Regions from separate parts of the Aeromicrobium choanae genome, predicted to be linked through region 2. Evidence: predicted binding sites of a transcription regulator. Region 2 holds the regulator's gene; each other region holds the start of a gene.

What was found. Region 2 encodes LexA, which represses DNA repair genes until DNA is damaged. Its sites were predicted from a motif close to TCGAACANNTGTTCGA; they were not measured.
Region 1: a site for LexA is predicted at 7,900-7,915, ahead of recA (recombinase RecA). Genes of this name have one in related genera too.
Region 3: a site for LexA is predicted at 5,057-5,072, ahead of B5D60_RS03050 (HNH endonuclease signature motif containing protein). Genes of this name have one in related genera too.

Annotation. Positions count from the first base shown of each region.
Region 1 is NZ_LT796768.1:197,415-207,755, forward strand. Features, by position in the region: gene B5D60_RS00865 (Ig-like domain repeat protein) at 1-47, opposite strand, end outside; gene B5D60_RS00870 (amino acid ABC transporter ATP-binding protein) at 320-1,048, shown strand; gene B5D60_RS00875 (glutamate ABC transporter substrate-binding protein) at 1,086-1,973, shown strand; gene B5D60_RS00880 (amino acid ABC transporter permease) at 2,050-2,706, shown strand; gene B5D60_RS00885 (amino acid ABC transporter permease) at 2,703-3,557, shown strand; gene B5D60_RS00890 (amidohydrolase) at 3,589-5,094, shown strand; gene B5D60_RS00895 (hotdog fold domain-containing protein) at 5,096-5,554, opposite strand; gene B5D60_RS00900 (GNAT family N-acetyltransferase) at 5,565-6,098, opposite strand; gene B5D60_RS00905 (regulatory protein RecX) at 6,124-6,642, opposite strand; gene recA (recombinase RecA) at 6,642-7,754, opposite strand; gene B5D60_RS00915 (type 1 glutamine amidotransferase domain-containing protein) at 8,038-8,586, opposite strand; gene B5D60_RS00920 (DUF3046 domain-containing protein) at 8,601-8,795, opposite strand; gene B5D60_RS00925 (helix-turn-helix domain-containing protein) at 8,792-9,088, opposite strand; gene B5D60_RS00930 (CinA family protein) at 9,094-9,609, opposite strand; gene B5D60_RS00935 (CDP-alcohol phosphatidyltransferase family protein) at 9,606-10,241, opposite strand; gene B5D60_RS16990 (DUF2752 domain-containing protein) at 10,257-10,341, opposite strand, start outside.
Region 2 is NZ_LT796768.1:2,947,648-2,957,988, forward strand. Features, by position in the region: gene lgt (prolipoprotein diacylglyceryl transferase) at 1-419, shown strand, start outside; gene B5D60_RS14255 (antitoxin) at 452-673, opposite strand; gene miaA (tRNA (adenosine(37)-N6)-dimethylallyltransferase MiaA) at 765-1,673, shown strand; gene dapF (diaminopimelate epimerase) at 1,683-2,495, shown strand; gene hflX (GTPase HflX) at 2,492-3,886, shown strand; gene B5D60_RS14275 (ATP-dependent DNA helicase) at 3,943-5,892, shown strand; gene B5D60_RS14280 (carboxypeptidase-like regulatory domain-containing protein) at 5,935-7,680, shown strand; gene galE (UDP-glucose 4-epimerase GalE) at 7,703-8,671, shown strand; gene lexA (transcriptional repressor LexA) at 8,682-9,368, opposite strand; gene B5D60_RS14295 (hypothetical protein) at 9,451-9,759, shown strand; gene B5D60_RS14300 (hemerythrin domain-containing protein) at 9,774-10,244, opposite strand.
Region 3 is NZ_LT796768.1:632,675-643,015, forward strand. Features, by position in the region: gene B5D60_RS03030 (nitrate reductase subunit alpha) at 1-1,417, opposite strand, end outside; gene mobA (molybdenum cofactor guanylyltransferase) at 1,484-2,047, shown strand; gene B5D60_RS17010 (DUF6457 domain-containing protein) at 2,034-2,279, shown strand; gene B5D60_RS03040 (molybdopterin molybdotransferase MoeA) at 2,276-3,406, shown strand; gene arsC (arsenate reductase (glutaredoxin)) at 3,421-3,762, shown strand; gene B5D60_RS03050 (HNH endonuclease signature motif containing protein) at 3,765-5,039, opposite strand; gene B5D60_RS03055 (HpcH/HpaI aldolase/citrate lyase family protein) at 5,196-6,245, shown strand; gene B5D60_RS03060 (HpcH/HpaI aldolase/citrate lyase family protein) at 6,256-7,125, shown strand; gene B5D60_RS03065 (hypothetical protein) at 7,232-7,492, opposite strand; gene B5D60_RS03070 (FUSC family protein) at 7,826-8,944, opposite strand; gene B5D60_RS03075 (GroES family chaperonin) at 8,941-9,261, opposite strand; gene B5D60_RS03080 (DUF3618 domain-containing protein) at 9,261-9,530, opposite strand; gene bcp (thioredoxin-dependent thiol peroxidase) at 9,577-10,053, shown strand; tRNA gene B5D60_RS03090 (tRNA-Leu) at 10,090-10,172, shown strand; gene B5D60_RS03095 (SDR family oxidoreductase) at 10,227-10,341, shown strand, end outside.

The sequences.
Region 1 (10,341 bases), 670 kb from region 2:
ACGAGGGCTGCCGCGCTGAGGGTGCGGCGAAGGTGTACGGATCTCAAGGGAAGTCCTCACTACAAGGGGTCGAACGTGACGTACGTCTCGTACGTCCGTTGGGGCTGATGTTAGAAGAGTTTTGTTGCCTGGTTGCTACGCGGGGCCGGTCAAACTTCATTTGAGAGAGAATTCCAAGGAAAATTGGCGCCGCGCCCGCACCAACCGAGGAGGGTCCGGGTTGCGATCCGGTTGCGGTCCCCCACCGCGCCAGTCCAACGGTTGCGCGCGCGGTGGCGCTGCGGTTGGGTAAGGCGACATGGGAGTCAGCACGGAGCCGATGGTCCACATGACCGGCGTCCAGAAGTGGTTCGGCGACCTGCACGTGCTGCAGGACATCGACTTCGACGTCGCCCCGGGCGAGGTCGTCGTGGTGATCGGACCCTCAGGCTCGGGCAAGTCGACCCTGTGCCGAGCCATCAATCGCCTCGAGCCGATCAACGAGGGCGACATCTCGATCGACGGCGTCCCGCTGCCCGAGGAGGGCAAGGCGCTCGCCCGGCTGCGTGCCGAGGTCGGCATGGTGTTCCAGTCGTTCAACCTGTTCAGCCACAAGACCGTGCTCGAGAACGTCACCCTCGGCCCGATCAAGGTCCTGGGCCAGCGCAAGGGCGAGGCCGAGCAGCGCGCCCGCGAGCTGCTCGACCGCGTCGGCGTCGGCTCGCAGGCCGGCAAGCTGCCGGCCCAGCTGTCGGGCGGCCAGCAGCAGCGCGTCGCGATCGCGCGGGCGCTGGCGATGGACCCCAAGGTCATGCTGTTCGACGAGCCCACCTCCGCACTCGATCCCGAGATGATCAAGGAGGTGCTCGACACCATGGTCGACCTCGCCAAGGGCGGCATGACCATGGTCGTGGTCACCCACGAGATGGGGTTCGCGCGCACCGCCGCCGACCGCGTCGTCTTCATGGCCGACGGGCGCATCGTCGAGGAGAACACTCCCGACGAGTTCTTCACCAACCCGCAGAGCGATCGCGCCAAGGACTTCCTCGGCAAGATCCTCAAGCACTGATTTCACCACGCATGATCCCGAAGGGGGAGGACGAAACATGAAAGCACGAAGGACACGGTTCGCGGCCGTCCTGGCCGCCGGCCTGTTGGCACTGAGCGCCTGCGGCGACGCCGGCAGCAGCGATGACGAGGGCTCGGGCCCGGACGTCGAGGTCGAGGACCAGGAGTTCGAGGCCGGCACCCGCATGGCCGAGCTCCAGGAGGGCGGCACCGTCAAGATCGGCGTCAAGTTCGACCAGCCGGGCATCGGCTTCAAGTCGGCCGCCTCGGACACCCCCACCGGCTTCGACCCGTCCGTCGGCAAGATCCTCGCCGCCAAGCTGGGCATCGATGCGGGTGACATCGAGTGGGTCGAGACCGTCTCGGCCAACCGCGAGCCGTTCCTGCAGAACGGCACGGTCGACTTCGTCATCGCCTCGTACTCGATCACGGACGAGCGCCGTCAGGTGGTGGGCCAGGCGGGCCCGTACTACGTCACCGGCCAGTCGCTGCTGGTCGCGAAGGACGACGACTCCATCAACGGGCCGGACGACCTGGAGGGCAAGAAGGTCTGCTCCGTCACCGGCTCGACCTCCATCGAGACCGTGGAGAAGGAGTTCGGGGCCACCCCGGCCGGCTTCGACACGTACTCCGAGTGCGTGGACCAGCTGCTCAACGGGTCGGTCGACGCCGTCACCACGGACGCCGCGATCCTGCTGGGCTACGCCGCGGAGAACCCGGACGACCTCAAGGTCGTCGGTGAGCCCTTCTCCGAGGAGCGCTACGGCATCGGCTACAGCAAGGACAGCCCGGAGCTGTGCGAGTTCATCAACGAGAGCCTGACGTCCGCGTTCGAGGATGGCACGTGGGAGGAGGCGTTCGACTCCACGCTCGGCAAGGGCGGTGGCGAGGCGGGCGATCCGCCCACGCTCGATCCCTGCGCGTGACCGCACGACCGTCGTGGGGCGGGGGACCTCTCCCCCGCCCCACGGCGGTCTGACATCGATGACCTGGAGGTGACCTGTGGACTGGCTGCTCACTGACAACGGCTGGCAGCTGTACCTGGAGGGCTTCTGGATGACGACCCGCCTCACGGTGGCGTCCGGCATCCTGGCCCTCGTCGTGGGCACGCTGGTCGCAGTCGCCCGCGTGGCACCCGTCCCGATCATGCGCGGGGTCGGATCGGGGTACGTGACGATCTTCCGGAACACGCCGCTGCTGGTCCTCATCCTGCTGACGTACTACGGCCTGCCCGAGATCGGCATCGACTTCGGCTTCTTCTGGAACATCACGTTGGCCATGGGGCTCTACACCGCCGCGTTCGTGTGCGAGGCGCTCCGTTCGGGTCTGAACGGCGTGCCCGTGGGCCAGGCCGAGGCTGCCCGCGCGATCGGCATGCCGTTCACCCGGACGATGAGCCAGGTCGTGCTGCCGCAGGCCTTCAGACTGACCGTGCCGCCGATGGCCAGCGCGTTCATCGCCTTGGCCAAGAACACCTCGCTCGCGGCGGTCTTCGGCATCGCCGAGGCGACGTTCCGCATGCGTGGCTTCCTCAACACCTACGCGACCGAGATGCTCCAGATCTTCCTCGGCTTCGCCTTCGGCTACATCGTGCTCGTCGCGGTCATCAGCGCGTTCGCCACCATGCTGGAACGCCGCTGGAAGGTGGTCGCACGATGAGTGTCCTCTACGACATCGCCGGGCCCCGCGCGCGCCGGCGCCACGCGATCGCCGGCGTCGTCACCATCATCGGCCTCGTGCTCCTCGCTGCTGCCGTGGTGTGGAAGCTCGCGGTCGAGGACCAGTTCACGTCAGACAAGTGGGAGGTCTTCATCACTCCCGATTACATGAAGATCATCGGACGGGCGGTGCTCGACACGCTTCGCGTGGCCGTCATCTCGATCGTGCTCTCGGTGTTCTTCGGCGTGTTCTTCGGCGTTGCCAAGCTCTCCGACCACGCGCCCGTCAGGGCCGTGGCCTGGACCGTCGTGGAGTTCTTCCGCGCGGTGCCGCTGCTGCTGCTCATCATCTTCATCTGGTTCTGGGGCTTCGACACGCGCGTCGGCATCATCGCCCCACTGGTCATCGGTCTGACGCTCTACAACGGATCGGTGCTCGCCGAGGTGTTCCGCGCGGGGATCAACGCCGTTCCGCGTGGCCAGGTCGAAGCGGCGTACGCGCTCGGCCTGCGCAAGTCAGCGGTGATGCGCATCGTCCAGCTGCCGCAGGCGATCAAGATCATGACACCGTCGATCATCAGCCAGTGCGTGGTCGTCCTGAAGGACACGTCGCTGGGCTACTACATCCTGGCTCCGGGCCTGACCACCGTGGGACGGGAGATCTGGCGGGAGTTCGACAACCGGCTCGCGACGGCGATCGTCCTGGCGGCGATCTACATCGTCCTCAACGTCATTTTGTCGCGCATCGGCGTCTACGTGCAGAAGCGCCTGACCGAGTCCAAGACCGTCCAAGCGGTCGACCTGGAGCCCGCGCGCACGGGTGCCGACCACGGCGGCACCACCAGCCTCTGACCGGTCCACCGGGCAAAGTCACAATGGTGCGGTGAGTGTGAGTCCCCTCTTCCTGCGCCACGTCCGCGTGGTGCCCGTCCGCGCGCCCGCGCCCGCGGGTCCGACGTCGCTGCGCGTCGCCAACGGCACCGTCGTCGCCGTGGGAGCCGACCTGCGGCCTGAACCCGGCGACCGGGTCGTGGAGGCCGACGGGCGCTGGGCGATTCCCGGCCTGTGGGACCAGCACGTCCACTTCACCCAGTGGGCCCAGACGCGGACGCGCCTCGACGTGTCCCCCGCCCAGGACCCCTCCGAGGCCGTCGAGATCATCCGCAGGCACCTGCCCTCGGTGGCCGAGGGCGACTGGCTCTTCGCGTTCGGGTTCCGGCTCGCCGACTGGAGGCGCGAGCCGACCGTCGCCGAGCTCGACGCCGTCACGGGCGGCCGACCCGTCGTCGTCACGAGCGGGGACGCCCACACGGGATGGCTGAACTCGGCCGCGCTCACGGCGCTCGGCGCACCGCTCACCGACCGGCCGCTCACGGAGGCGCCGTGGTTCGCGCTCATGGCCGACGTGGTGCAGCGCAACGCCGCCCAGGACGGCGGCCAGTCCGTGGCGGACGCGATGGCCGCCGCATCGTCGCGGGGTGTCGTGGGCGTCGTGGACTTCGAGTGGGCCGAGCCCTTGTCCACGTGGCGCGAGCGCCTGGAGCAGGGCCTGGACGCTCTCTGGGTGCGCTCGGCGGTCTATCCCGAGTACCTCGACGACATGATCGCGACGGGCTTGCGCACCGGTTCGTCCGTGACGCCCGGCGGACCCGTCACGGTCGGGCCGCTGAAGATCATCTCCGACGGCTCCCTGAACACCCGCACGGCCTACTGCCACGAGCCCTACGGTGGCGGGTCCGACCGGGGCGTCCAGAACCACGACCGGGCCGACCTGATCGAGCTGCTCACCCGCGCCCGATCGGCCGGCTTCCGCGCCGCCGTCCACGCGATCGGCGACGCCGCCGCCCACGAGGCGCTCGCCGCCTTCCGCGCGACAGGGGCCGCCGGCAGCATCGAGCACGCCCAGCTGCTGACTCGCGGCGACATCGCGCAGCTGGCCGAGCTCGGCGTCCGCGCGAGCGTCCAGCCCGCCCACCTGCTCGACGACCGAGACGTCACCGAGCGGCTCTGGGCCGATCGCGCCGATCGTTGCTTCCCTTGGCGCGGGCTGCTCGACGCGGGCGTCGACCTGGTCTTCGGCTCCGACGCACCCGTCGCTCCCCTCGATCCCTGGATCGCCATGGCGGCGGCCGTGCACCGTTCGGCGGACGAGCGGTCCCCGTGGAACCCCGCCGAGGCCATCAGCGCCGGCGAGGCGCTCGCGGCCAGTGTGGACGGCGCGGACACCCTGGCCGTGGGCCAGCGGGGCGACCTCGTGCTGCTGGACCGCGACCCGCTCGAGCCGCGGGGCGGCTCCGGTGCCGTGGCGGCCCACCTGCGGGCCGTGCAGGTGGAGGCGACGATGCGCGCGGGGCGGCTCACGTACGCCGCCGCGAGCCTGCGGCCCTGAGTCACTTCCGGGTCGTCACCCACAGGTGGATCGTGCCCTCGACCGTGACCGTGCCGTCGGCGCGCGTGGCCCGGACCGTGATCGGCACCTCCGGTCCGCCGGACCAGTCGGCCGGGACGCTGTCGGCGGTGCAGACGAGGTCGGAGTCGGACTTGGCGAGGTACCGGACCTCCATGCCCTTCGGCAGCCAGCGGTGGTCCGGCGGGCAGGTGGCCTCGGCCAGCAGGCCCATCGCCGCCTCGAGGCCGTTGCATGCCGCGATGGCGTGCACCGTGCCGATGTGGTTCTTCGTCGAGCGACGCAGCGGCACCACGACCTCGCCGTGGTGGGGCGCCATGTCGACGACGCGCAGGTGGGCGCTGGCGAAGTACGGCGCCGCTCGGGTGAAGAAGGCGCCGAACACGGCGCGGCCCTTCGGGAGGGCCGAGAGCTGGCGGTACACCGCATAGGTGGAGGGCATGCCCCACATGTTACTCGACAGTAGGCTCGAAGAGACGGCGCTGGGCCGTGCACACGACGTCGGCCCACGGCGCGCCCTCGGGCTGGATCCACAGGCCGGCCACGAAGCCGCACTTGGCCAGCACCCGGATCGAGCGATGGTTGCGGGCGTCGGGGGCGGCGAGGAAGCGCGGCGCGTCCGGATACTCCGGCACGAGGACGTCGCGGCAGAAGCTCCGGATCATCTCGGTGCCGAGTCCTCGGTCGACCAGGTCCGGATCACCGATCAGGTAGTCGAACGCGACCGCCTCGGGATCCTGGCAGCGCACCGTGAGGTCGTCGTCGGACGCGACGACGAAGCTCTGCAGGTAGCCCACCGGCACTCCCCCGAGCTCGGCGATCCACATCCGGACCGGGTCCTCGCCCGTCAGCCGACGGGCGAGGCGTCGCCGCGCGTGCTCGACGTCGACGAGGGCCTCGGGGAACCACGCCAGCACGTGCGGCTGACTGCGCCATGACACGACCGCCCCCAGGTCGGCCTCGACCAGGGGGCGGAACGCGAACACGCTGACAGCGTAGAGCGGGCCCGACCTACATGGACTCGATCGCCACGTGATCGGCGTCGAGCTCGGCGCGGACCACGTCGAAGGCCACCTGGGGCGCGTAGCCCTTGCGGGCGAGCATCGCAGTCAGCCGACGCACCTGGACGGACTGGTCGAGCCCCTGCACCGTCCGCAGCTTGCGCTGGACGAGGAGGTGAGCGGCCCGCCGCTCGGCGTCGGGGTCGACGTCGTCCAGGACGACGTCGATGACCTCGGAGGCCACGCCCTTGCGCTGCAGCTCCATCCGCAGGACCGAGCGGGCCAGCCCCTTGGCACGACTGCGCTGCTCGACCCACGTGCGGGCGAACCGCTCGTCGTCGACCAGTCCCTCGGACTCGAGCTGGTCGACGACGACGGTGGCCACGTCCTCGGGGAACCTGCGACGCGCGAGCGCGTCGAGCAACTCACCGCGGCTGCGGTCGCGCGCGGCCAGACGATCCATCGCGATCGTCCGGCCCGCGACGATGACCGCCCGCGGATCCGTGTCCGGATCCGTGGGGTCGATCATCAGAAGTCAGCGGCCGAGAGGTCGCCCGCGAGGTCGTCGACCACGACCGCGGGATCCGCGGCCGGCTCGTCGACCCGCGCCCCGACACCGAGGTGCTCCTTGATGCGCTTCTCGATCTCGTCGGCGAGGTCGGGGTTGTCACGCAGGAAGTTGCGCGCGTTCTCCTTGCCCTGGCCGAGCTGGTCGCCCTCGTAGGTGTACCAGGCACCGGCCTTGCGGACGAAGCCTGCGTCGACGCCCAGATCGATCAGGCTGCCCTCGCGGCTGATCCCCTGGCCATACATGATGTCGAACTCGGCCTGCTTGAACGGCGGCGCCATCTTGTTCTTGACGACCTTGACGCGGGTGCGGTTGCCGACCATGTCGGTGCCGTCCTTGAGCGTCTCGATCCGGCGCACGTCGAGGCGCACGGAGGCGTAGAACTTCAGCGCCTTGCCGCCCGTGGTGGTCTCGGGGCTGCCGAACATCACGCCGATCTTCTCGCGCAGCTGGTTGATGAAGATCGCCGTGGTGCCCGAGCCGTTGATGGCACCGGTCATCTTGCGCAGCGCCTGGCTCATCAGGCGAGCCTGCAGACCCACGTGGCTGTCACCCATCTCACCGTCGATCTCGGCGCGGGGCACGAGGGCGGCGACCGAGTCGATCACGATGATGTCGAGCGCGCCGGAGCGGATCAGCATGTCGGCGATCTCGAGGGCCTGCTCGCCGGAGTCGGGCTGGGACACCAGCAGCGCGTCGGTGTCGACGCCCAGCTTGCGGGCGTACTCGGGATCGAGCGCGTGCTCGGCGTCGATGAACGCCGCCACTCCGCCGGCCTTCTGGGCGTTGGCCACCGCGTGCAGGGCGACCGTGGTCTTGCCCGAGGACTCGGGGCCGTAGATCTCGACCACACGGCCGCGCGGCAGTCCTCCGATGCCCAGCGCGACGTCGAGCGAGACGGCACCGGTGGGGATGACCTCGATCGGGGCGCGAGCCTGGTCGCCCAGGCGCATCACGGCGCCCTTGCCGTACGAGCGGTCGATCTGGGCCAGGGCGTTCTCGATCGCCTTGTCCTTGTTGGCTCGCTCCTTGGCGATGTCCCTGTTCGGGGGGGTGGTGCTGGTCTTAGCCATGCTGCGTCCTTCGTGTCGTCGACCGCTCTGGTCGGGGTGGCGGGCCATCTTCGACGGTAGGCGGACCCACTGACATGAATGAGCCTTGTCGACTCGCCTGTGGATGACGCCCGACCTGACCGTCGGCCTGTGGAACGAGCCTAGGCCGAACACCTGTTCGATGGAAGCACGACACGCCGAACAGGGACTCGCGAGATCCTCCCCACGAGAAGTGCTCCGCCTTCCACCTGTGAACGGGGCTCAGAGGTGAAGTCGGAGCACTTCTCGGGACAGACGGGATCTCCTAAGCGGTCAGGGCCTTGCCGATCGCGTCGACGAAGGCGGGGAGGTCGTCGGGGTTGCGGCTCGTGATGAGGTTCCGGTCCACCACCACGGTCTCGTCGACCCAGTCGCCACCGGCGTTGCGCACGTCGACGGCGAGGCTCGGGAAGCTCGTCAGCCGGCGGCCGTCGACGAGGCCCGCCGAGACGAGCAGCCACGGCGCGTGGCAGATGGCCGCCACGGGGAGTCCGGACTCCAGCGCCGTGGAGACGATGCCCTGCGCCTGCTGGTCGGTGCGCAGGTGGTCGGCGTTGACCGTGCCGCCGGGCAGCACGATGACGTCCGGCCACTGCTGGTCGAAGCTGTCGAGCGTGCCGTCCACGCGCACGGAGATCGTCTGCTCGACATCGCCCTGCATCGCCTGCAGCGAGCCCTCGTGCGGGGCGAAGACCCGCACGTCCGCCCCGGCCGCCTCCAGCTCGTCACGCGGCGTCGTGAGTTCGGACTCCTCGAAGTGGTCGGTCGCGACGATCGCGACACGCTTGCCTGTCAGGTCGGGAAGATCGCTCATCCCTCGACGCTAACTCAACGTTCGCGGGCCGGCAGTTCGAGCGTGGCGTGGACCGCGCGCCAGACCCGCTGGGGATCGACGCCGGCGTCGAGTGCCTCGACGGGTGTGCGTCCGTCGAGCGCGGTGATGGTCTGCTGGCGCGCCCAGGAGGCGGCATAGGACGGCCCCAGGGCAGCCTCCATGCGCTGCCAGAAGTCGCTGTGCCTCACGCCGCGGAGGCCCGGGCCTCGTCGCGTGCGATGGACGAGACCGTGGCCAGGTCGGCGGCCTCCTCGAGCTCGAGCAGGGAGCTGACGTCGAGCAGCACCTTGCTCAGCGGGACCTCGAGCGCCTGCGCCAGGGCGGCGAGCAGCTCGGAGCTGGCCTCCTTCTGGCCGCGCTCGACCTCGGAGATGTAGCCCAGGCTGATGCGGGCGCGCTGGGAGACGTCGCGCAGGGTCAGGCCCTCGGCGAGACGACGTGCTCGGAGCACGTCACCGATGAGTTCACGCATCGCGGTCATCGCCATCACCTTCCCTTGCCTGCATCAACGTTCGTCGCGCCGTTGTTCTTCCCCAGCCTATAGTGCAGGTCCGCCAGGACGGCGCGGACCGCCGAACGTCGGACGACTTCGCGATCGCCGGAGATCTCGAGTCGCCGGGACGTGACCCCGTCGGGACCCGCGACAGCCACGAAGACCGTGCCCGCGGGCCGGCCCTCGGCGGGCCCGGGTCCGGCCACTCCCGTGGTGCCGAGACCCCACGTCGCGTCGAGGCGGGCGCGGGCACCGGCGGCCAGCTGCTCGGCGACCGGCGCGTTCACGGTGCCGTGCTCGGCGATCAGATCGGGCTCCACGCCGAGCAGGCCCGACTTCACGTCGGGCTGGTAGGCCACGACGGCGCCGCGGACGACCGTGGAGGCGCCCGGCACCTCGACGAGCGTGGCGCACACCAGGCCGCCGGTGAGCGACTCGGCGATGGCCACGGTGTGCCCGGCCGAGCGCAGGTCGGCCACGAGCGCCGCGACGTCGACCCGGTCGCTCACCGCGAGGCGCCTCCGGCGGGAGTCTGCGCCGCCAGCCGACGCGCGTCGAGGACGTACTGCACGCCCGTCACGAGGGCGAGGACCAGCGCTGCGGCCATCACGACGTGCGTCAGCGCGAGCAGCACGGTCGGGACGACGCCGTCCCAGATCTCGAACGGCAGGCAGTAGCCCGCGATCGCGACGGACTGCAGCACGGTCTTGAGCTTGCCGCCGCGCCCGGCCGGCATGACGAACCCGCGCCGGACCATGACCACGCGCATCACGGTGATGCCCCACTCGCGCACCAGCATCAGCACGACCGCGATCCAGAAGACCGTGCCCCAGGACTGGTCCGTGAAGATGATCGCCAGCCCGATGAAGGCCATCCCGGTGAGCGCCTTGTCGGCGATCGGGTCGGCCATCTTGCCGAAGTCGGTGATCAGGTTGTGCTTGCGGGCGATGTCGCCGTCGATCTTGTCGGTGGCCATCAGCACGACGAACGCGGCCCACGCGGCGATCCGGTAGCCGATGGACTCGCCGCCGTCGTGGAGCAGCAGCCACCCGAAGACCGGGACACCCAGGATGCGGATGACCGTGAGGACGTTCGGGACGTTCAGGTTGCTCGGCTTGTCGGCCGGGCGAGACGAGTCCATGGGGCTCAGTATGGCTCAGGCAGGTGAGAGCCAGGTCCAGCCGGGCACGTTGCGGGCCACCCAGTACGCCAGGACGACGCCGAGCAGCGCCCAGATCCAG
Region 2 (10,341 bases):
GACGACTCGGCAACTACTTCAACCAGGAGCTCTTCGGCCGTCCCACCACGGTGCCGTGGGCCCTGGAGATCTCCGAGCGGCACCGTCCCGACGGCTTCGAGCAGTTCGCCACGTTCCACCCGACGTTCCTCTACGAGGCACTGTGGAACCTGGCGGCCGCGGCGCTGCTCGTGTGGCTGGGCAAGCGCTTCGCGCTGACGCACGGACGGGTCTTCGCGCTCTACGTCATGCTCTACACCCTCGGGCGCGGCTGGATCGAGTCCCTGCGGATCGACACGGTGAACCACATCGGGCCGTTCCGGCTGAACATCTGGACCTCGATCGTGGTGTTCTGCCTGGCCCTGGCCTACTTCGTGTGGGCCGGCCGCCGGTACCGCGAGAGCCCTGAGCGTGACGTTTCCGGGGCCGACGCGCCGTAGGCGACCCCCGGAACGTCACTGCCAGCGCTTCCTCAGGCCTTCGGGTCGTCCTCGAGCCGGTCCGCGGCCTCCTTGAGCTTGGCGGCGGCGTCGTCGATCTTCTCGGTGAACTTGCCGTCGGTGGCCTTGTCGGCGAGGTCCGCGACCTTGTCGATCGCGGCGTCGATGTCCTCGTCGTGCTGCGCCGCCTCCTCCTTGGCCCGATCGACTAGCTGCTCGACGTCCTTGCCCTTGAACTTGTCCAGGAAGCCCATGGATGGCCCTCTCGTCCGTGACGGGACCGTGCATCGGTCCCGGACGTCACGGTACTTCGGCTCGGCGGACCCCGCCTGAAAGACTGGGACCATGAGACCGAGCCGCCCCGTCGTCGCCGTCGTGGGCCCTACCGCCTCGGGCAAGACGCGGCTCTCGGTCGGTCTGGCTCGCGCCGTGGGCGGCGAGATCGTCAACGCCGACTCCGTGCAGCTGTACCGCGGCATGGACGTGGGCAGCGCCAAGGCCACCGAGGAGGAGCGTGACGGCGTCCCGCACCACCTTCTGGACGTCCTCGACCCGTCCCAGGAGGCGAGCGTCGCGGCATTCCAGCGCGAGGCGCGAGCCGTGATCGAGCAGGTCCGTGGCCGGGACGCCGTGCCGATCCTCGTGGGTGGCTCGTCGCTGTACGTGCGCGCCGTGCTCGACCCGTTGGACTTCCCGGGCACCGACCCGGAGGTGCGCCGCCGCTGGACCGAGCGCCTCGACGCTTTCGGCCCCGAGGCGCTCCACACGGAGCTGCTCGCCCGTGACCCCGAGGCCGCCGCGGCGATCCTGCCGACGAACGGACGCCGGATCGTGCGCGCCCTGGAGGTGGGCGAGCTGACGGGCAGGCCGTTCGTCGCCACGATGCCCGCCCCGGTGTCGATCTACCCGGAGGTCGTGATGATCGGCCTCGACGTGCCGCGCGACGTGCTCGACGCGCGCATCGACGCCCGGGTCGACGCGATGTGGGCCGACGACCTCGTCGAGGAGGTCACGGGACTGCCCGGCCTCGCCGGCTCGCCCACGGCCTCGCGGGCGCTCGGCTACCAGCAGGTGCTGGCGATGCTGGCCGGTGAGATGACCGAGGACGAGGCCCGCGCCGAGACGAAGTCCGGCACGCGGCGATTCGCGCGGCGCCAGGACCGGATGATGCGCAAGGATCCGCGGATCCACTGGCTGCCCTTCGACGACCCCGACCTGCTCGGGCGTGCGGTGGCGCTCGTCGAACACCCGTAGGCTGGGGACATGGAATTCACGTGGTTCAAGGGGCACGGCACCGAGAACGACTTCGTGCTGCTGCCCGACCACGACGGCACCCTGCACGGTGACCTCGACCCGGCGTTCGTGGCCGCCCTGTGCGACCGGCGCCGCGGCATCGGCGCCGACGGCGTCATGCGCGTCGTGCGGTGCACCGCGCTGGGCCACAACTCGCCCGCCGAGTGGTTCATGGACTACCGCAACGCCGACGGCTCGCTGAGCCAGATGTGTGGCAACGGCATCCGCGTGTTCGCACGCCACCTGCTCGAGCAGGGCCTGGTCGAGGGGCCCGAGTTCCCGATCGACACGCGCGACGGACTCAAGTTCCTCTCCGTCGTCGGCGACGAGATCGCGGTCGACATGGGCGCCTTCACCACCGGAACCCACTCCAAGGTCTCCGCCGCCGGCCAGACCTGGGAGGCGCTCGAGGTGCACACCGGCAACCCGCACGCCGTCGCGTTCGTCGACCGCGTGCACGATGCCGGCACCCTCCTGGAGCAGCCCGCGTTCTCCGAGTCGGTCTACCCCGAGGGCGTGAACATCGAGTTCGTCGAGCGGCGCGGCACCCACCACGTGGCGATGCGCGTTCACGAGCGCGGCTCGGGCGAGACCCGCTCCTGCGGCACCGGCGCGTGCGCCGCGGCGATCGCCACGGCGCGTGCCGACGGAGCACACGATCCCACCGAGTACCGGGTCGACGTGCCCGGCGGAACCCTGCACGTGACCGTCGAGCCGGAGCGCACCGTCCTGCGAGGGCCGGCCGTCATCGTGGCCGGCGGAACGATGGAGTGGCGCGGATGAGCGACGAGAACCGTCCCGACCTCCAGCAGGGGGAGATGGACCTTCAGGACCGCTCGTCGCTGCGCCGCGTCGCCGGGCTGTCCACCGAGCTCGAGGACATCAGCGAGGTCGAGTACCGCCAGCTGCGGCTCGAGCGGGTGGTGCTCGTCGGCGTGTGGACCGAGGGCACCGTCGAGGACGCCGAGAACTCCCTGACCGAGCTGAAGGCGCTGGCCGAGACGGCCGGCTCCGACGTGCTCGACGCCCTGATCCAGCGGCGCCAGAAGCCCGACCCCGCCACCTACATCGGCAGCGGCAAGGTGGAGGAGCTGCGCGAGGCGGTGCGCGCCACCGGTGCCGACACCGTGATCTGCGACGGTGAGCTGGCGCCGAGCCAGCTGCGCAACCTGGAGGACCGCGTCAAGGTCAAGGTCGTCGACCGCGTGGCCCTGATCCTCGACATCTTCGCCCAGCACGCCAAGAGCGCCGAGGGCAAGGCCCAGGTCGAGCTGGCGCAGCTGCAGTACCAGACCCAGCGCCTGCGCGGCTGGGGCGGCAACCTGTCCCGGCAGGCCGGTGGCCAGGCCGCGGGCGGCGAGGGCATCGGTGGTCGTGGTCCCGGTGAGACGAAGCTCGAGACCGATCGCCGCCGCATCCAGGCCAAGATGGCCAAGCTGCGCCGCGAGCTCAAGGAGTTGCGCGGCACCCGCGAGACCAAGAAGGCCGAGCGCCGCCGCAACAAGATCCCCTCGGTCGCGATCGCCGGGTACACGAACGCCGGCAAGTCGAGCCTGCTCAACCGGCTGACCGGCGCGGGCGTGCTGGTCGAGGACGCGCTGTTCGCCACCCTCGACCCCACCACGCGTCGCGCCGAGACGTCGGACGGACGCGTCTACACGCTCTCGGACACCGTGGGGTTCGTCCGGCACCTGCCGCACCAGCTCGTGGAGGCGTTCCGCTCCACCCTCGAGGAGGTGGCGGACGCCGACCTCGTCCTGCACGTGGTCGACGGGTCGCACCCCGACCCCGAGGGTCAGATCGCCGCGGTCCGCGAGGTGTTCGCCCAGATCGAGGCCGTCCGGGTCCCGGAGGTCATCGTCATCAACAAGGCCGACCAGGCCGACCCCCTGGTGCTGAAGGCGCTGCTGGCCCGTGAGCCGCACGCGGTCGTCGTGAGCGCCCGCACGGGGGAGGGCATCGACGAGCTGCTGAACGCGATCGAGGCCGACCTGCCGGTGCCCGAGGTGCTGGTCGACGCGGTGGTGCCGTACTCGCGCGGCGACCTCGTGAACCAGCTGCACCTGCACGCCGAGATCGAGCAGCTCGAGCACGTCGCCGACGGCACGCACGTCGTCGCCCGCGTCCATCCCGAGCTCGCCGCGGAGCTCGAGCAGTTCGCCCGGGCCCACTGACCGGTCACCTGTGGATCGGTGAGCCTGCGGCTCCGGTCGCCGGGTAGCGTTCTGCCATGCCCTCCCGCCCCGGTGTGACCGACGTTCTCGGTGCCGCCGTCGCGGCGGTGGGCGGATCCGAGCGACCCGGGCAGGTCGCGATGGCCGAGGCGGTCGCGAAGGCCCTGTCCGAGGAGCGCCACCTGCTGGTCCAGGCCGGCACCGGCACCGGCAAGTCGCTGGGCTACCTCGTGCCGGCGCTGCTGCACGACAAGCGCGTCGTGATCGCGACGGCCACGCTCAACCTGCAGCACCAGCTGGTCGAGCGCGACATCCCCGCCCTCAAGGAGGCGGCGCGCGGCACGATGTCCACGGTGCCGCACCACGCCGTGCTCAAGGGCCGCGCCAACTACGCGTGCCTGCACCGCGTCCGCCAGGGCGCTCCCGACGACCAGGGCGTCCTGGTCGAGGTCCCCGAGGGCTCGCTGGGCGCCGAGGTCGTGCAGCTGCGCGAATGGGCCGAGGACCAGGCGCAGGGCGGCCACGCGGGCGACCGCGACGGTGCGCCGACCCACGGCGAGCGCGCCTGGCGCCAGGTCAGCGTCTCCTCGCGCGAGTGCCTCGGCGCCTCGCGCTGCGAGTACGCCGCCGAGTGCTTCGCCGAGCGGGCCCGCGAGGACGCCGCCAACGCCCACGTCGTGGTCACGAACCACGCCATGCTCGCGATCGACGCGATCGAGGGCATCCCGATGCTGCCGGAGTTCGACGCCGTGGTGGTCGACGAGGCGCACGAGCTCGCCGCCCGGGTCACCCAGGCGTCCACCGACGAGCTCGATCCCGGCCTCATCGAGCGGGCCGCCCGCCGCGCCCGCTCCTACCTCGACGACGCGGGCACCGCCGACGACCTCGGCGACGCCGCCGACGCTCTCGCCGACGCGCTCACGCACGTCCAGCCCGGCCGGATCGACGCGATCGAGCCCGCGCTGGCCGGCGCGCTCGCGCTGGTCCGAGACAGTGCGCGCGCGTGCTTCTCGAACTTCACCAAGGAGAAGGGCGAGGAGGCCGACCCGGGTCGCCAGCAGGCGCGCACCTCGATCGACGACGTCCGGGGCGTGGCCGAGCGGATGGCCGCCGGGCGCGAGACCGAGGTGCTGTGGCTGGGGGAGGGCCGCACCGGCCTGCACCTGCGCATCGCGCCGATCGACGTCTCGGGCGCGCTGCGCGAGAAGCTGTTCGGCGAGAAGACCGTCGTGCTCACCAGCGCGACCCTCACCCTCGGTGGCTCGTTCGGTCCCGTCGCCGCCTCCCTCGGACTGGACCTGAAGGGCTCCGACTGGACCGGGCTCGACGTCGGCTCCCCGTTCGACTACCAGCGCCAGGGCATCCTCTACGTCGCGCGCCACCTCCCGGCGCCCGGGCGCGACGGCCTCGAGGCCGAGCAGCTCGGCGAGATCACCGCCCTGGTGAAGGCGGCCGGCGGCCGCACTCTCGGGCTGTTCTCGTCGCGGCGGGCCGCCGAGCGGGCGGCCGAGTACGTCCGCCAGTCCCTGCCCGATCTGGACATCCTCTGTCAGGGCGACGCCCAGCTGCCCGAGCTGGCCCGCCGCTTCGCCGAGGAGCCCAGCGCCTGCCTGTTCGGCACGCTGAGCCTGTGGCAGGGCGTAGACCTCCCGGGAGACACCTGCACCTTGGTCATCATCGACCGGATCCCGTTCCCGCGCCCCGACGACCCGCTCAGCAGCGCGCGCCAGCGCCTCGTCGAGCGTCGCGGCGGCAACGGCTTCATGCAGGTGGCCGCGCAGCACGCCGCCCTGCTGCTGGCCCAGGGCGTCGGTCGCCTGATCAGGCGCTCCACCGACCGCGGCGTGGTCGCGATCCTGGATCCACGTCTGGTCACCGCGCGGTACGGCGGATTCCTGGCGTCCTCGCTGCCGCCGCTGTGGCGAACGACCGACCGCACGGTGGTCACCGCGGCCCTGCGCCGCCTCGACGAAACGGCGAAGGCGGGGAATCAGGCCTCGGTTTGATACCGTGGCCCGGACTCATCGCTCAACCAGCTCGGGGATCCCATGCCGTTCCGTCTTCCCTCGCTCGCCGCTGCATGCCTGGCGCTCGTCGGATCTCTCTTCGTCGCCGTCGCACCCGCGCAGGCCGCGGGCACGCTGTCGACCAAGACCTCCCTCGTGGCCATGACCGACGCCGGATACGGCTCGGTCTGGGCGCGCTGCACCAAGAAGAAGACGTGCAAGGGACACATCTGGGTCGACGGTGTCTCCTCCCAGAAGCGCAGCTTCAAGGTCAAGGCCAGGTCGTCGCGCTACGTCACCTTCCGGAACACGACGTGGCGCGCGAAGCCGAAGGCGGTCGTGCGCATGAGCGGCGCGGCCGCTCGGCCGATCACGATGCAGGCCAAGGTCACGTACGGCACCATCTCCGGCACCGTCGCCCGCACGGGCGGCGCAGCCGCCAGCGGCGTCAAGGTCGAGCTGTGGCGCCTGGGCTCGCGCAACCGCAACGTGCTGATCTCCACGGCCAACGACGTCGAGCGCAACGGTGGCCGGTTCGGCTTCCGCGTCCGCATGGGGGCGAACAACTCCCCGTCCGCCAGCTACAAGCTGCACATCATCGGCACCTCCGGCGGCGAGCGCCGCTCGTGGTGGTTCCGGGGCAACGGCGCGGGCGCCTTCATCGGCGGTGCGCGTGACATGAGCGCGGGCACCACGATCCGCGTGACCCGTGGCGGCAAGTACCGCTACGTCGCCAATGCGCGCTACGCGTCGATCCGCGGCCAGGTCGTCAACGGCTCGAAGCCGGTCGCCGGCTCCGAGGTCACCGTCGTGGGCCGTCCTCCGTACTGGTCCAGGTCCTCGCGCGTGCTGCGCGACCTGGACTTCATGTCCTGCGCCAACGTCTACGGACGCACCCGCACCAACTCCAGCGGCCGCTACGAGGTCGGGTTCCTGCCCACCTCCGGCAACCGCATCTACGCCGTGAAGCCCGCTGGTGGCCTGTGGTTCGGCGCGAGCGACCGCGGGTGGGGCTCGTGCCACACGATGGTCAACCAGCGTGCCGAGGCCCGCTCCACGGGTCGCATGCTCCCGCTGCCCAACGGCGGGCTCTCCGGCCGCGTGCAGAACGTCGGCGGGCACCGCACCAAGGTCTCGGTCGTCACCGGCGGCTACCAGGGCCGGTCCAGCTCGGCCAAGGTCGACCGCTACCTGACGATCCGCGAGTACGCGACGGGCCGCGCGATCCTCGCGTCCGACGTGGTCCGTGCCGGCAGCGGCCGCCAGGTGAGCCTGGGCGAGGGCTACTACTGGTTCGAGATGGGCCGCCGCACCGGCTGCCACGCCTGGTACAAGAGCCGCTACAAGAACAACGACGGCTACTTCAACGGACTCGACCGCGGGTTCGAGAAGTGGAAGGCCAAGAACTACAAGATGTACCGCCAGCACTGCCGGGCCTGGACCTCCGGCACGTACAAGCGCGTGTACGTCAAGGGCTCGTCGATGCGCGTCGGCCTGAAGAACTACAAGGGCGGCTCGGTCAGCGGTCGCGTCACGGCGAACAAGGTCAAGCCGCGCACCGAGCTGATGATCCGCCTGACGTCCACCGACGGCAAGAAGGTCTACCGCACCGCGATGACCGACGGCGGCGGCAAGTTCAAGGTCACCGGCCTGGCGTCGGGTCGCTACCGCATCGTCGTCAACGCCGACTCGTGGCGCGGCATCTCGCGCGGATTCTCCGGTCCGAAGACGGTCAAGGTGACGCGGGGCAAGAACAAGTCCGTGGGCACCCTGAAGTTCCGCCAGTAGTCGGGCGCCCTAGGCTGCCAATATGGCGATCCTGGTCACCGGCGGAGCCGGTTACATCGGTGCTCACGTCGTCCGGGCCCTCGAGCGAGCCGGCCTGGAGTCGGTCGTCGTCGACGACCTCTCCAGCGGCCACCGCGAGTTCGTGCGCCCGGAGGTCCCGTTCATCGACCTCAACGTCCTGCACGCGAAGCAGTTGGTCGATCAGCTCGCCGAGCACGACATCGAGGCCGTCATCCACCTGGCCGCGTTCAAGTACGCCGGGGTCTCGGTCGAGCGACCGGCCCACACGTGGCGCCAGAACGCCGGCGGCACGCTGAGCCTGCTGCGCGCCATGGAGCGGCTCGACATCGGCGCGATCGTCTTCTCCAGCACCGCGGCGGTCTACGGGACCCCCGACGTCGAGACGGTCACCGAGGACACCGCCACCAACCCGGAGTCGCCCTACGGCGAGTCGAAGCTGGTGGGAGAGTGGATGATCCGCGACCAGGCCCACGCCACGGGCCTGCGCCACACGTCGCTGCGATACTTCAACGTGGTGGGATCGGGCGAGCCCGACCTGTACGACTCGAGCCCGCACAACCTCTTCCCGCTGGTGATCCGGGCCCTCACCCAAGGACACCGGCCGCGGATCTTCGGCGACGACTACCCGACGCCCGACGGGACCTGCGTGCGCGACTACGTGCACGTGGCCGACCTCGCGGAGGCGCACGTCACCGCGGTGCGGCGCCTGCTGGCCGGGAACGAGCTCGAGCGGGTCTACAACCTGGGCAACGGCGAGGGAGTCTCCGTGCGCCAGATCATGCAGTCGGTCTCCGACGCCACGGGCATCGCGTTCGAGCCCGAGGTGATGGGACGTCGTCCCGGCGACCCGGCCCGCATCGTGGCCTCGGGCGCACTCGCGGCGCGCGACCTCGACTGGAAGCTGACCCACACGCTCGACGACATGGTCGCCAGCGCGTGGGCTTCGCGTCCGGTCGAGCCGGCCGACTGACGCGCTCGGCTCAGACCCGGCGCAGGACCGCGGTGACCTTGCCGATGATCTGGGCGTCGGTGCCGTCGATCGGGTCGTAGGCGGCGTTCTGCGGCAGCAGCCACACCTCGCCGTTCTTGCGGCTGAGGGTCTTCACGGTGGCCTCGCCGTCGATCAGGGCGGCCACGATCTCGCCGTTCTCGGCGACCTGCTGCTGGCGGATCACGACGTAGTCGCCGTCGCAGATCGCGGCCTCGACCATCGAGTCGCCCTTGACCTGGAGCAGGAAGAGGGTGCCGTCGCCGACGAGCGAGCGAGGCAGCGGCATGACCTCCTCGACGCGCTCCTCGGCCAGGATCGGGCCACCAGCGGCGATGCGCCCGACCATCGGCACGTAGGCCGGCTGGGGGACCGCGTCGCCGCTGTCGGTCTCGTCGACCTCGGCAGGACGCGAGCGCATCGCCGGCTTGGAGTCGGGGAGGTAGATCTCGAGGGCGCGCGGCCGGTTGGGGTCGCGGCGGATGAAGCCCTTGCGCTCGAGCATGCGGAGCTGGTGCGAGACCGACGACGTGCTGGCGAGATCGCAGGCGGCGCCGACCTCGCGCATGCTCGGCGGGTAGCCGTGGGACTCGATGTGGTCCTTCAGGAACACCAGGATGCGCCGTTGACGCTTGGTCAGCCCGGTCAGGTCGACCGGCTCGTCCAGGTTCTCGCTCATGGCACGACCGTAGTCCCGGTGGGGCGGCGAATCAAACACGTGTTCGACTCGGCGTGTCCGCCCGTGGCCTAGGGTGTGGGACGTGAGCTATGTGGTGGTGGGAACGCGCGTGGGCGACCAGTGGGCGGTCGACGTGTCCGGTGTGGGCACGTCCACGGCCGAGGATCTGGCGCAGGTCGAGGCCTGCGCCCGCGAGGTGCTGCGGGAGCACGGGGTGGCCGATCACGCCACCGTCGACCTGCAGCTGCTGCTGCCGGACTTCGAGGTGGACCTGCGCCAGCACGGCGTGCCCGACCACGGCCTCGGGCCGGTCGAGCTGGTCAGCGGTGCGATCGCCCTCGTGGTGGTGGTCGGCGCGATCGCCTTCCTGCTCGGCCGACTCCTCGGCTGACCGGCGCGGCGGGCTCACAGCGGCCCCAGGGTGCTGTGGGGGTCGGCGTCGAGCTCCAGCGTCTCCAGCACCGACAGCAGCCGCCGCTCCTCGAACCGAAAATGGCTCTCCATGACCGCGGCGATGCCCTCGAGGTGCCGGTCGAGCTCCGCAGCCGAGGCGGACCGGTCCACGGCGTCCCGCAGGCCCGTGACGAGGTACTCGATCATCGAGTGGTCCTGGCGCAGCAGGCGCAGGGTGTCGGCGAGCTCGGGGTGGGCGGACGCGATCGCGGGGAACAGCTCGTGGTCCTCGCCCCGGTGATGGCCCGAGAGGGCCGTGCAGAAGCCGTGGCAGAACAGCAGCAGGTCGCGCGCGGCGGGGCCTGCGGCCTCGCCCGCGGCGACGGACGCGCGCGTCACGGCCAAGGCCTCGCGCAGCCGCGCGTGGACTCGGCGCAGCTCATGACTCCAGGCGGTCAGCCTGATCTTCTCGCCCTCAGTCACGCGAGGGCGAAGGCAACGACGAGGTCATCGTCGACTCCTTCGGGTCCCACGCCTCCATGCCTGGCACGGACTGCCACCGGCACGCGACGCTGAGCCG
Region 3 (10,341 bases), 1.1 Mb from region 2:
GCATCAGGTCGAACACCGTGGTGACGAGCCGGTCGCCGATGCGCGTGACCGGCACGCCGCGACGCAGCACCTCTCCTTCGCCGTCGAGGCCGGCGAACGAGGGCAGCAGCACCTCGGCCACCTCCGGCTCGAGCTTCGCGTCGCGCAGGGACAGCGCGGGGGTGACGCCCTCGAGGTCGAGGTTCCAGTTGCCCTCCCCCGACTCGGAGTACCGGTGACCCAGGGAGCCCTTCGGCACGACGGTCTCGCCCGTGGCGGCGTCGATCAGCACCGTCTTCCACGCACCCTCGGGCGCCTCGTCGCCGAGGTCCCGCGCGGTGAGGAACTTCCCGGGCACCAGTCCGCCGTGCTCCTCGTTCGGCGTGAGCGTGATGAGGAACGGCAGGTCGGTGTACTGGCGGACGTAGTCGACGAAGAACGGCACGCGGCGCTCGACGAAGAACTCCTTGAGGATGACGTGGGTCATCGCCATCGCGAGCGCGCCGTCGGTGCCGGCCTGCGCGGGCAGCCACTCGTCGGCGAACTTCGTGTTGTCCGCGAAGTCGGGGCTGATCGTGACGACCTTCGTGCCGCGGTAGCGGACCTCGGCCATCCAGTGCGCGTCCGGCGTGCGGGTGACGGGCACGTTCGAGCCCCACATCATCAGGTAGGTCGAGTCCCACCAGTCGCCCGACTCGGGCACGTCGGTCTGGTCGCCGAACACCTGCGGGCTCGCCACGGGGAGGTCGGCGTACCAGTCGTAGAAGGACGTCATCGCGCCGCCGAGGAGGTGGGTGAAGCGGGCGCCCACGGCGTGCGACACCATCGACATCGCCGGGATGGGGCTGAAGGTCGCGATCCGGTCGGGGCCGTGCTCCTTGATGGTGTGCACCTGTGCGGCGGCGACCATCTCGACGGCCTCGGTCCAGTTGGTGCGGACGAAGCCGCCCTTGCCGCGGGCCTGCTGGTAGCGGCGGCGGCGCTCCGGGTCGCCGACCACGTCGGCCCACGCGAGCACCGGATCGCCCAGGCGCTCCTTGGCCTCGCGGTACATCTCGAGGAGCACGCCGCGCGAGTACGGGTAGCGGACGCGGGTCGGCGAGTAGGTGTACCAGGAGAAGGCAGCGCCCCGAGGACAGCCGCGCGGCTCGTACTCGGGGCGATCGGGTCCGACGGAGGGGTAGTCGGTCTGCTGGGCCTCCCACGTGATGATCCCGTCCTTGACGTAGATCTTCCAGGAGCACGATCCCGTGCAGTTCACCCCGTGGGTGGATCGCACGACCTTGTCGTGGCTCCAGCGGTCGCGGTAGAAGACGTCGCCGCGGCGTCCGCCCTCGCGGAACACCGCCCTTCCGTCGTCCGTCTCGTCCCAGCGCGTGAAGAAGCGGCCGGTTCGCAGCAGTGCAGCGCTTGCGGGGCCATCGGGAGGCTTCGCCATGACTCCAACCAAGACGCTGGGGTGGGTCACACGCAACCCTCGTGTCACCTGGGGCACGATGAGGCCATGCCCCGCTTCCACGCGATCGTCCTGGCCGGCGGGCGGGCGAGCCGGCTGGGCGGGATCGACAAGGTCCTGGTCCCCGTGGACGGAAGGCCGTTGCTGGCGCGGGCGATCGACGCCGTCGCGGGCGCGGGGGCCATCGCCGTCGTGGGCCCACGACGCGACCTCGATCTCGGCCGCGAGGTCGTCTGGGTGCGGGAGGACCCACCGTTCGCGGGTCCCGCACATGCGGTGGCCGCCGGCCTGGCCGCGCTGGCTCCGGGCGAGGACGACGAGGTGCTCGTCCTCGCTGCCGATCACGTCCGGCCCGACCTCCTCGTGGCGGCCCTGCGCGACGGCACCGGCAACCGGGTGGCCGTCGACCCCTCGGGTCGTCGGCAGTGGGCAGCGAGCCGGGTCATCGCGAGCGACCTGGCTGCCGCGGTCGCGTCGCAGCCCACCGAAGGTCTCTCCCTGCGATCCTTGATCGGCCGGCTCGACCCGGCTGACGTCCCCGTCAGCACCGAGGCCGGCGCCGACGTCGACACCCCCGACGACCTGGAGGAGTACGCCGATGACGACCGATGAGACGCTCGCACGCTGGTGGCAGGCCCTGACGACCGAGCTGGGCATCTCGCCCGACGCCGACCCCGAGGCCCTGCTGGACCTCGCCGGCACGGCGGCCCACTCCGTCGTGCGACCCGCCGCGCCGCTGACCACGTTCCTCGTCGGCTACGCCGCCGGCCTGGCCGACGCCGACCGGGACGGGCTCGCCGACCTGATCGCCCGCGCCGAGCGCGCCGCCGAGGACTTCGCGTGACCCACCCGTCCTGGACCGAGGCCCGCGAGATCGCCAGGGCCTCGATCCGCCCGGGTGAGGTGATCGAGCTCCTCGTCACCGAGGCGCTGGGCACCACGGCCGTCGAGGATCTGTGCGCCCTCGGGCCCGTTCCCCACGCGACCACCTCGGCGATGGACGGGTGGGCCGTCGTCGGTCACGGACCGTGGCGTCTCGACACGTCCGACGGCCCTCTCGCGCCCGGTGGCGCCCGGTCGATCGTGACGGGAGGCGTTCCCCCCGAGGGCGCCGACGCCGTGCTGCCCTCCGAGCTCGGCCGGGTCGAGGGCGACCTGCTCCACGGCGAAGCTCCCTCGCCCGGCCGGCACCTGCGACCCGCGGGCGAGGAGGCCGCGCTCGGCGACGTGATCGTCCCCGCGGGGTCGATGCTGACCCCGGCGCGCCTCGCCGTGCTGGCCGCCACGGGCCACGACCACGTGGGGGTCCGCCGCGCGCCGCTCGTGCACCTGCTCGTCACCGGCGACGAGCTCGTCGGATCGGGCCTCCCCCAGCCGGGTCAGGTGCGCGACGTGATGACGCCGATGCTGCCCCCGTTGCTCGCCGCACTCGGCGCCAAGACCGCGCACCACGAGCACGTCCACGACCAGGCGACGGCCGTGGCCCGCACCGCGCGGTCGAGCGACGCGGACCTCCTGGTCAGCGCCGGCGGCACCGGTCACTCCTCGGCCGACCCGATCGAGGGCGCCTGGTCGGCCCTCGGCGCCGACGTGCGCTTCCGTGGCGTCGACGTGCGGCCGGGGCACCCCGTCTCCCTGGCGGTCCTGCCGGACGGGCGACCCTGGCTGGCCCTGCCCGGCAATCCCCTGGCCGCGGCGCTGACGGCACTCTCGTTCGTGCCGGCACTGGTCGCCGGATTCACGGGAGGCGCCCTTCCCGAGCCCGAAGCGGCCGTCGCGGGAGCGGCTTTCGAGGGCCGGGCCGGCACCACTCTCGTCCCCGCCGTGCGCACCCCGGACGGTGTCGTCCCGGCCGGGACCAGCCGACCGCACATGCTGCGCGGCTTGGCCGAGGCCGACGTCGTCGCCGTCGTGCCACGCTCGGGCATCGCACCCGGCGAGCGGCTGGACGTGCTGCCCCGCGTTTGGTGAGTACCGTCGGAGTCGTGGACGCGACGATCTATCACCATCCCCGCTGCACGACCTCACGCAAGACGCTCGATCGGATCCGCGAGGCCGGGATCGAGCCGACCATCGTGAAGTACGTGGACGAGGGCTGGACCGAGCAGCAGCTGCGCGACCTGTTCGCCGCCGCCGGGCTCACCCCGGCCCAGGCCGTCCGCAAGCGCGACCCGCACTACGCCGAGCTCGGCCTCGCCGACGCCACCGACGAGCAGATCCTCGCGGCGATGGTGGAGCATCCCGTGCTCGTCGAGCGGCCCTTCGTCGTCACCGACAAGGGCACACGTCTGGCCCGACCGATCGAGTCGGTCGACGAGATCCTCTGACGTCATGCGGCCACGCGTCGGTAGCGGCGGTTGCGCTGCCACTGGCCGTGCAGCCTGAACTCGGGAGTGCCGTCGTCGGTGCTGAACCTGATCGCGATGTGGGCGTCGTGGACGCGGTGATGGTGGTGTGAGCAGAGCAGGACCCCGGTGTCGAGGTTCGTCTGGCCGTGTTCGCTCCAGGGGATCGCGTGGTGGGCCTCGGTCCAGCCCGGTGGCCGGTCGCACTGCGGGAATGCGCAGCCCTGGTCGCGTTGCGCGAGGGCGATCCTTTGGGCCGCCGTGTGGTGGCGTTTGACTCGGCCCTCGTCGAGCACCTGGCTGGCCCCGTTCATCACGACCGGGAGGATCCCGGCGCCGCAGGCGAGATTGCGGAGCTGGCCCGCGCTGACCGTGGTGCCGAACTCGGTGACGCCGGCCCGGTCGGTCTCACCGCGCAGGGTCTTCTCGTCGACCGTGACCACGAGCGTGGCGGCGACGCCTCCGTGGTTGCCGTACCCCTCGCGCGGCAGGTGGCGCACGATCTCGGCGAACGCCTCGCCGGCTTTCTCGCGCGGCTCCAGGTGCGGGTCCTCGACGCCGGTCTCGGTGAGGGCGCGGCGGCGCGGGCTGGTCTTGGACTCGACCACGGCGCGCAGCATGTCCGCGGTGACCGCGTCCGTCTTCCCGCCGAACGGGACCAGGCCGGTGGTCTCGTCGGGCCGGCCGATCCAGAACTCCCGCAGCTGACGCTGGGCGGACTCGTCCCTCTGGAGTTGGCTGTTCTCGATCCGGTCGGCGCGTTCGACGTCGACCACCTCGACGGCCCGGCGGGCCTTGCGGCGGAGTTGCTCCGCGGTCATCACTTGCGCCGCGGCGACCATGTCCTGCTCGACCTGATCGCGTTGCTGCGCCGTCAGTCCGGTAGGCAACGTGTCGAGCGCGTCGGTCACGATCGCGGCCTTGGCCGTCGACATGCCCGGCGCCGCCATCGCGTCCTTCACCCGGGGCGCCGCCTCGATCCGATGCGCCAGACGAATCTCCCGCGCCGCCTCGCGCCGCGTGACACCAGACCCCGTGGCCACGAGCGCGGTCAGGTTCGGTGCGTCCGTGGCGCGGTGGGCATCCCTCTGGTCCGCCGCAGCGAGCAGCGCCATCCTGAGCGCACCGACCTCGCGCTCGAGGGAGTGGAGGGCAACCGTCTCGGCCGCCAACTGTTCGGGACTCAGCGAACCCAGGTCGCGCGAGCGCGCTTCAGCCAGGAACCGCTGCCCCGATCTGAGCCCACCGACGACGTCCACGCATCCCCCGATCCGTTTCGAACTGATGTGCCAAGTCTAGCGTATTGGGCCCAACATAACAAGCATCGGGTGCCACCGATTCCGGACCCGTCGCGCCGCTTCGGAGCCGGCGCGCCATACTGGCCCCGACCCTGACTCCCACGGAAGTGAGTTCCCGTGCGCAATCCCCGTGCCTTCCTGCGTCCGCTCGCCGTCGGCGCCCCGAAGCCCAGCTCCGACGTCCCGTTCCGCCCGAGCCGGATGATCCACTTCTTCGACCCGAGCAACGAGAAGATGGCCGCGAAGGTGCCGGACATCGCGAAGAAGGTCGACATCATCCTCGGCAACCTCGAGGACGCAGTGAAGACCGAGAAGAAGGAAGCCGCGCGCCAGGGCCTGGTCGACATCGCGAAGGCGACCGAGTTCGGCGACACCCAGCTGTGGACTCGCGTGAACAGCCTCGACTCCCCGTGGGTCCTCGACGACATCATCACCCTCGTCACCGAGATCGGCGACAAGCTCGACGTCATCATGGTGCCGAAGGTCGAGGGCGCCCAGGACATCCACTACGTCGATCGCCTGCTGGCCCAGCTCGAGGCCCGCGCCGGCCTCGACCACCAGATCCTCGTGCACGCCATCCTCGAGACCGCCGAGGGCGTCGCCAACGTCGAGGAGATCGCCGCGGCCAGCCCGCGCATGCAGGGCATCAGCCTCGGCCCGGCCGACCTGGCCGCCAGCCGCCGCATGAAGACCACCCGCGTCGGCGGCGGGCACCCCGGCTACATCGTGCGCCAGGACCCGACCGGCGAGGACCTCACCGTCGGCCGCACCACGTACCAGCAGGACCTGTGGCACTACACGATCGCGCGCATGGTCGACGCCTGCGCGATGAACGACATCCTCCCGTTCTACGGCCCGTTCGGTGACATCAAGGACGTCGTCGCGTGCGAGGACCAGTTCCGCAACGCCTTCCTGCTCGGCTGCGTCGGCGCGTGGAGCCTGCACCCCGTGCAGATCGACATCGCCAAGAAGGTCTTCTCCCCCAGCCCCGAGGACGTCGCGCACGCGAAGCGCGTCGTCGAGGCGATGGGCGACGGCTCCGGTGCCGTGATGATCGACGGGAAGATGGAGGACGACGCCTCCTGCAAGCAGTGCCTCGTCATGCTCGACCTGGCCCGGTCCCTGGCCGAGCGCGATCCCGACCTGGCCACGGCCTACGACCTCTGAGGAGCCTGAGATGACGCAGATCCGCCCCCGCCGTTCCGTCCTCTACATGCCGGGCGCCAACGAGCGCGCACTGGAGAAGGCCAAGTCGATCGACGCCGACGCGCTGATCCTCGATCTCGAGGACTCGGTCTCGCCCGACGCGAAGGACACCGGCCGCGCCAACGTGTGCGCCGCCGTGACCTCGGGCGAGTACGGCCACCGTGAGCTCGCCATCCGGGTGAACTCGATCGGCACGCAGTGGCACGACGACGACATCGCCGCCGCCGCCAAGGCCGGCCCGGACGCGATCCTGGTGCCCAAGGTCGAGTCGGCCGAGCAGGTGCGCGAACTCGTCGCCGCCATCGAGGCCGCCGGCGCGCCGGAGTCCACGCAGCTGTGGGCCATGATCGAGACGCCGAAGGCGCTACTGCACGCCGAGGAGATCGCCGCCGCGCACGAGCGCCTCACGGTGATCGTCATGGGCACGAACGACATCGTCAACGAGACGTACGGCCTGCACGTGCCCGGGCGCAACGCCCTCGTCCTCACGTCCCTCGCGTGGACGCTGCTGGCCGTCCGCGCCGCGGGCAAGGTCGTCATCGACGGCGTCTACAACGACGTCAAGGACGCCGAGGGCTTCGCCGCCGAGGCCCGCCAGGGCCGCGAGATGGGCTTCGACGGCAAGACGCTCATCCACCCTTCGCAGGTCGAGCCGGCCAACGAGGCGTTCGCGCCGAGCGCGGCCGACGTCGAGCGCGCCGAGGGCATGATCGCCGCCTTCGACGAGGCCGCCGCCGAGAACAAGGGCGTCGCCACGTACAACGGCAAGATGATCGAGGAGCTGCACATCCGCGACGCGAAGCGGATCCTGGCCTACGCCGAGGCCTTGCAGGGTCGCTGAGACGTGATCGAGTAGCCGCCGAGCCTGCGAGGCGGCGTATCGAGATCACGTGACGTGGTCTCGATACGCCGCTCGCTGCGCTCGCCAGCTACTCGACCGGCGGTTTTCACCGGTTCGCGCGAATGCCCCAGACTTGGCTGTAGACGGCTGACGCCTGGCGCTCAGCGCGTCGGCGCTGCCTGATCCGTTCCAGGACCACGATTCGATCGAGGTCGGCGCGCGGTCGCGGCTGACTCTTGAACTCGAACAACGACATGGAGGTCACCTCCTCTCCCGTGGTCGCCTCCGCGTGGACGGTCCCGGGGTTCGGGACTGTGGTCGGGGCAGTGGTGTTCGCGGGCATGAGGTGGGTGAGAGTCGTGGTCATGACGCGCCTCCTTTCTGATTCGTGGGATGGGTGGGCAAAAGAAGAGCCGCTCCGGACGAGCGTCCGAAGCGGCTGGTGATACGTGTCGACAGAATCGACTAGGTCAGCAACACAACGGAGCGACGCCCGGGGGCGTTCGTGAGCGCGAAGAACTTGGTCATCGGGGCTCACCTCCTGCTGTGTGCTGTGTCACTCCGATCGAAGCGACTCATCGAAGATAGTGGACTCAGTCGTCCTCTGTCGAGGTCTCTTCGGCGTGTTTCTGCGAATCTTCTTCCGGACTGAGTAGTCCGAGACGTCGACGCAGCTCCTCGAGCAGGTGGCGCGGCTCCATCAGTCCACGTCCAGGAGGTCATCCAGGGCGCTGCGCGGCACTCCCCCGGCCATCAGCAGATCGGCTGCCAGCGACCGGACCTGGGCGGCGATCGAGGCGGTGTTGACCGTGAGCCGGTCGCCCATCGCGTGCATCGCCAGGTCGGAGGCGTGGACCAGCCGCTCGTTCGCCCGCTCCAGGTCCACGGCCGAGGCGAACTCGTCGGCGTAGATCCGCACGGCGGTCACGAGGGTCTCCACGGATTCGGTCAGACGCTCGGGCGCCCGCTCCCCGTGGCGCAGCATGGAGGCGACGCGGCGAGCCAGCACCCGCGCGTCGCGCAGGGCGTTGTCCAGGTCGTTGACGCTTCCGGCGTAGCGAGCGACGTCGGCGCGCTGGTTCCAGCGCATGGGTGCGAGGCGGGCGATCTCGCTGACATTCGTGGCCGTGGCCTGCAGCGACTCGATGACGGGCTGGGTCTCGCGAGCCTCGGTGAGTGCCTTCTCGGCGACCGCGACGTCGTGCGTGCGCATCGCGTCGCCGACGTGCGCCAGCACCTCGGCCAGTCCGGCCAGCAGCTTCTGCAGGCTCTCGTCGATGTCGCGCTTCGTGTTGCGCGGCAGCGCGAGCATCATCGCGAACCCGCACAGGCCGCCGACGAGGGCGTCGATGAAGCGCGTCATGGCCGGGTTCGACGCGCCGGCCAACGGGACCACCGCCGCGAGCAGGAGGCCGGAGTTGATCGCCTGCGTGAGCGCCATCCCGGTGAGGTTGAACAGCATCGCGACCACCGCGGTCAGCGAGGCGACGAGCGCGATCTGCCAGGTGCCGCGACCGATGGCCAGGATCAGCAGCTCCCCGACGAGCACGCCGAAGGCGACTCCGAGCACCAGCTCGAAGACCACGCGCTGGCGTCGCCCGGCTCCGGCCGTCATCGCGATGACGGCGGCGATCGGGGCGAAGAATGCCTGCGTGTGCCCGAAGGCGTAGGTGGCGATCGCGTAGGACCCGCCGGTGGCCACCGCGAGACGCAGCAGCAGCCGCCAGCTGTGACGGACGCGCTCGAGGCGGTCGCGCACCGAGACGTCGGAGTGGGGCAGGCGCAACCGGCGGAACGGGAGCCGGTCGCTGGTGGTCACAGGTACAGGCCGGTCTGGCCCTCGTCGATGCGCGGGGACGCGACGGCGTGCAGGTCGCGCTCGCGCAGCAGGATGAAGCTCTCGCCGCGGACCTCGACCTCGGCACGGTCCTCCGGGTCGAACAGCACCCGGTCGCCGACCTCGACCGCGCGGACCTGGGACCCGACGGCCTCGACGCGGGCCCACCCGAGCCGGCGACCCATCGCCGCGGTGGCGGGGATGACGATGCCGCCGGACGAGCGGCGGTCGCCGGCCTCCGTGTCGAGCGCGACCAGGAGCCGGTCGTGCAGCATGCGGATCGGGAGCTTGGCGTCCATCACTTCAGGAGTCGACGCAGCAACGCGAAGCCGGCGATCGTGCCGACCGTGCCGACGACCACCGGGACGATGTGCTCGAATCGCGGTCCGGTCTGCTCGTCGACGAAGTACTCCTTGACGCGCTGCACCTGTCGCTTGGCGACGTTGCCGGGCTTGACCCGGTCGACGAGCTCGTCGATGTTGCCGCTCAACCGCGTGAGCAGCACCTCGAGCTCATCGACGATCACGTCGGGGGACGTCTGGGCGGGGTCCGGATTTCCTCGTGCCACGGGAGTCCTCTCGATCGGTGCGGGATGCCTTGTCAGGATAGTGCCCATGACGACGCGACTGCAGCCCGGCGATCCGGCACCCGATTTCACCCTCCCCACCGATGACGGGAGGTCGGTGACCCTCTCCGACCTGCGCGGACGTCGCGTGATCGTCTACTTCTACCCCGCCGCGATGACGCCGGGATGCACGAAGCAGGCCTGTGACTTCAGCGACTCGATCGACCGCCTGCAGGCCGAGGGCTTCGAGGTCCTGGGCATCAGCCCCGACCAGCCCGAGAAGCTGGCGAAGTTCCGCGAGCGCGACGGCCTGGGCATCACGCTGCTGTCCGACCCGGACAAGCAGGTGCTCGGTGCGTACGGGGCGTTCGGCGAGAAGAAGCTCTACGGCAAGGTCGTCCAGGGCGTCATCCGCTCGACCTTCGTGATCGATGCCGAGGGCGTCGTCGAGGTGGCGCAGTACAACGTCAAGGCCACCGGGCACGTCGCGAAGCTGCGACGCGACCTGGGTCTCGACGCCGCCTGAGGCGTCGCCCGCCCCGGCCCTACGCTGGGGCCAGTTGCCGGTGTGGCGGAATGGTAGACGCGCCAGGTTTAGGTCCTGGTGTCCTCACGGGCGTGCAGGTTCAAGTCCTGTCACCGGCACGGAGCGGACGTCCCCGTTGACGACGTAGTTAAGGCTTGCCTTACCATCGTCGTATGAAATCCACCGGGGGGCGGACCGCCCTCGTCACGGGCGCCGCGTCGGGCATCGGACGCGCCGTCGCCGAGCGGCTCGACTCCGCCGGCTGGACGCTCGGGCTGATCGACCTCG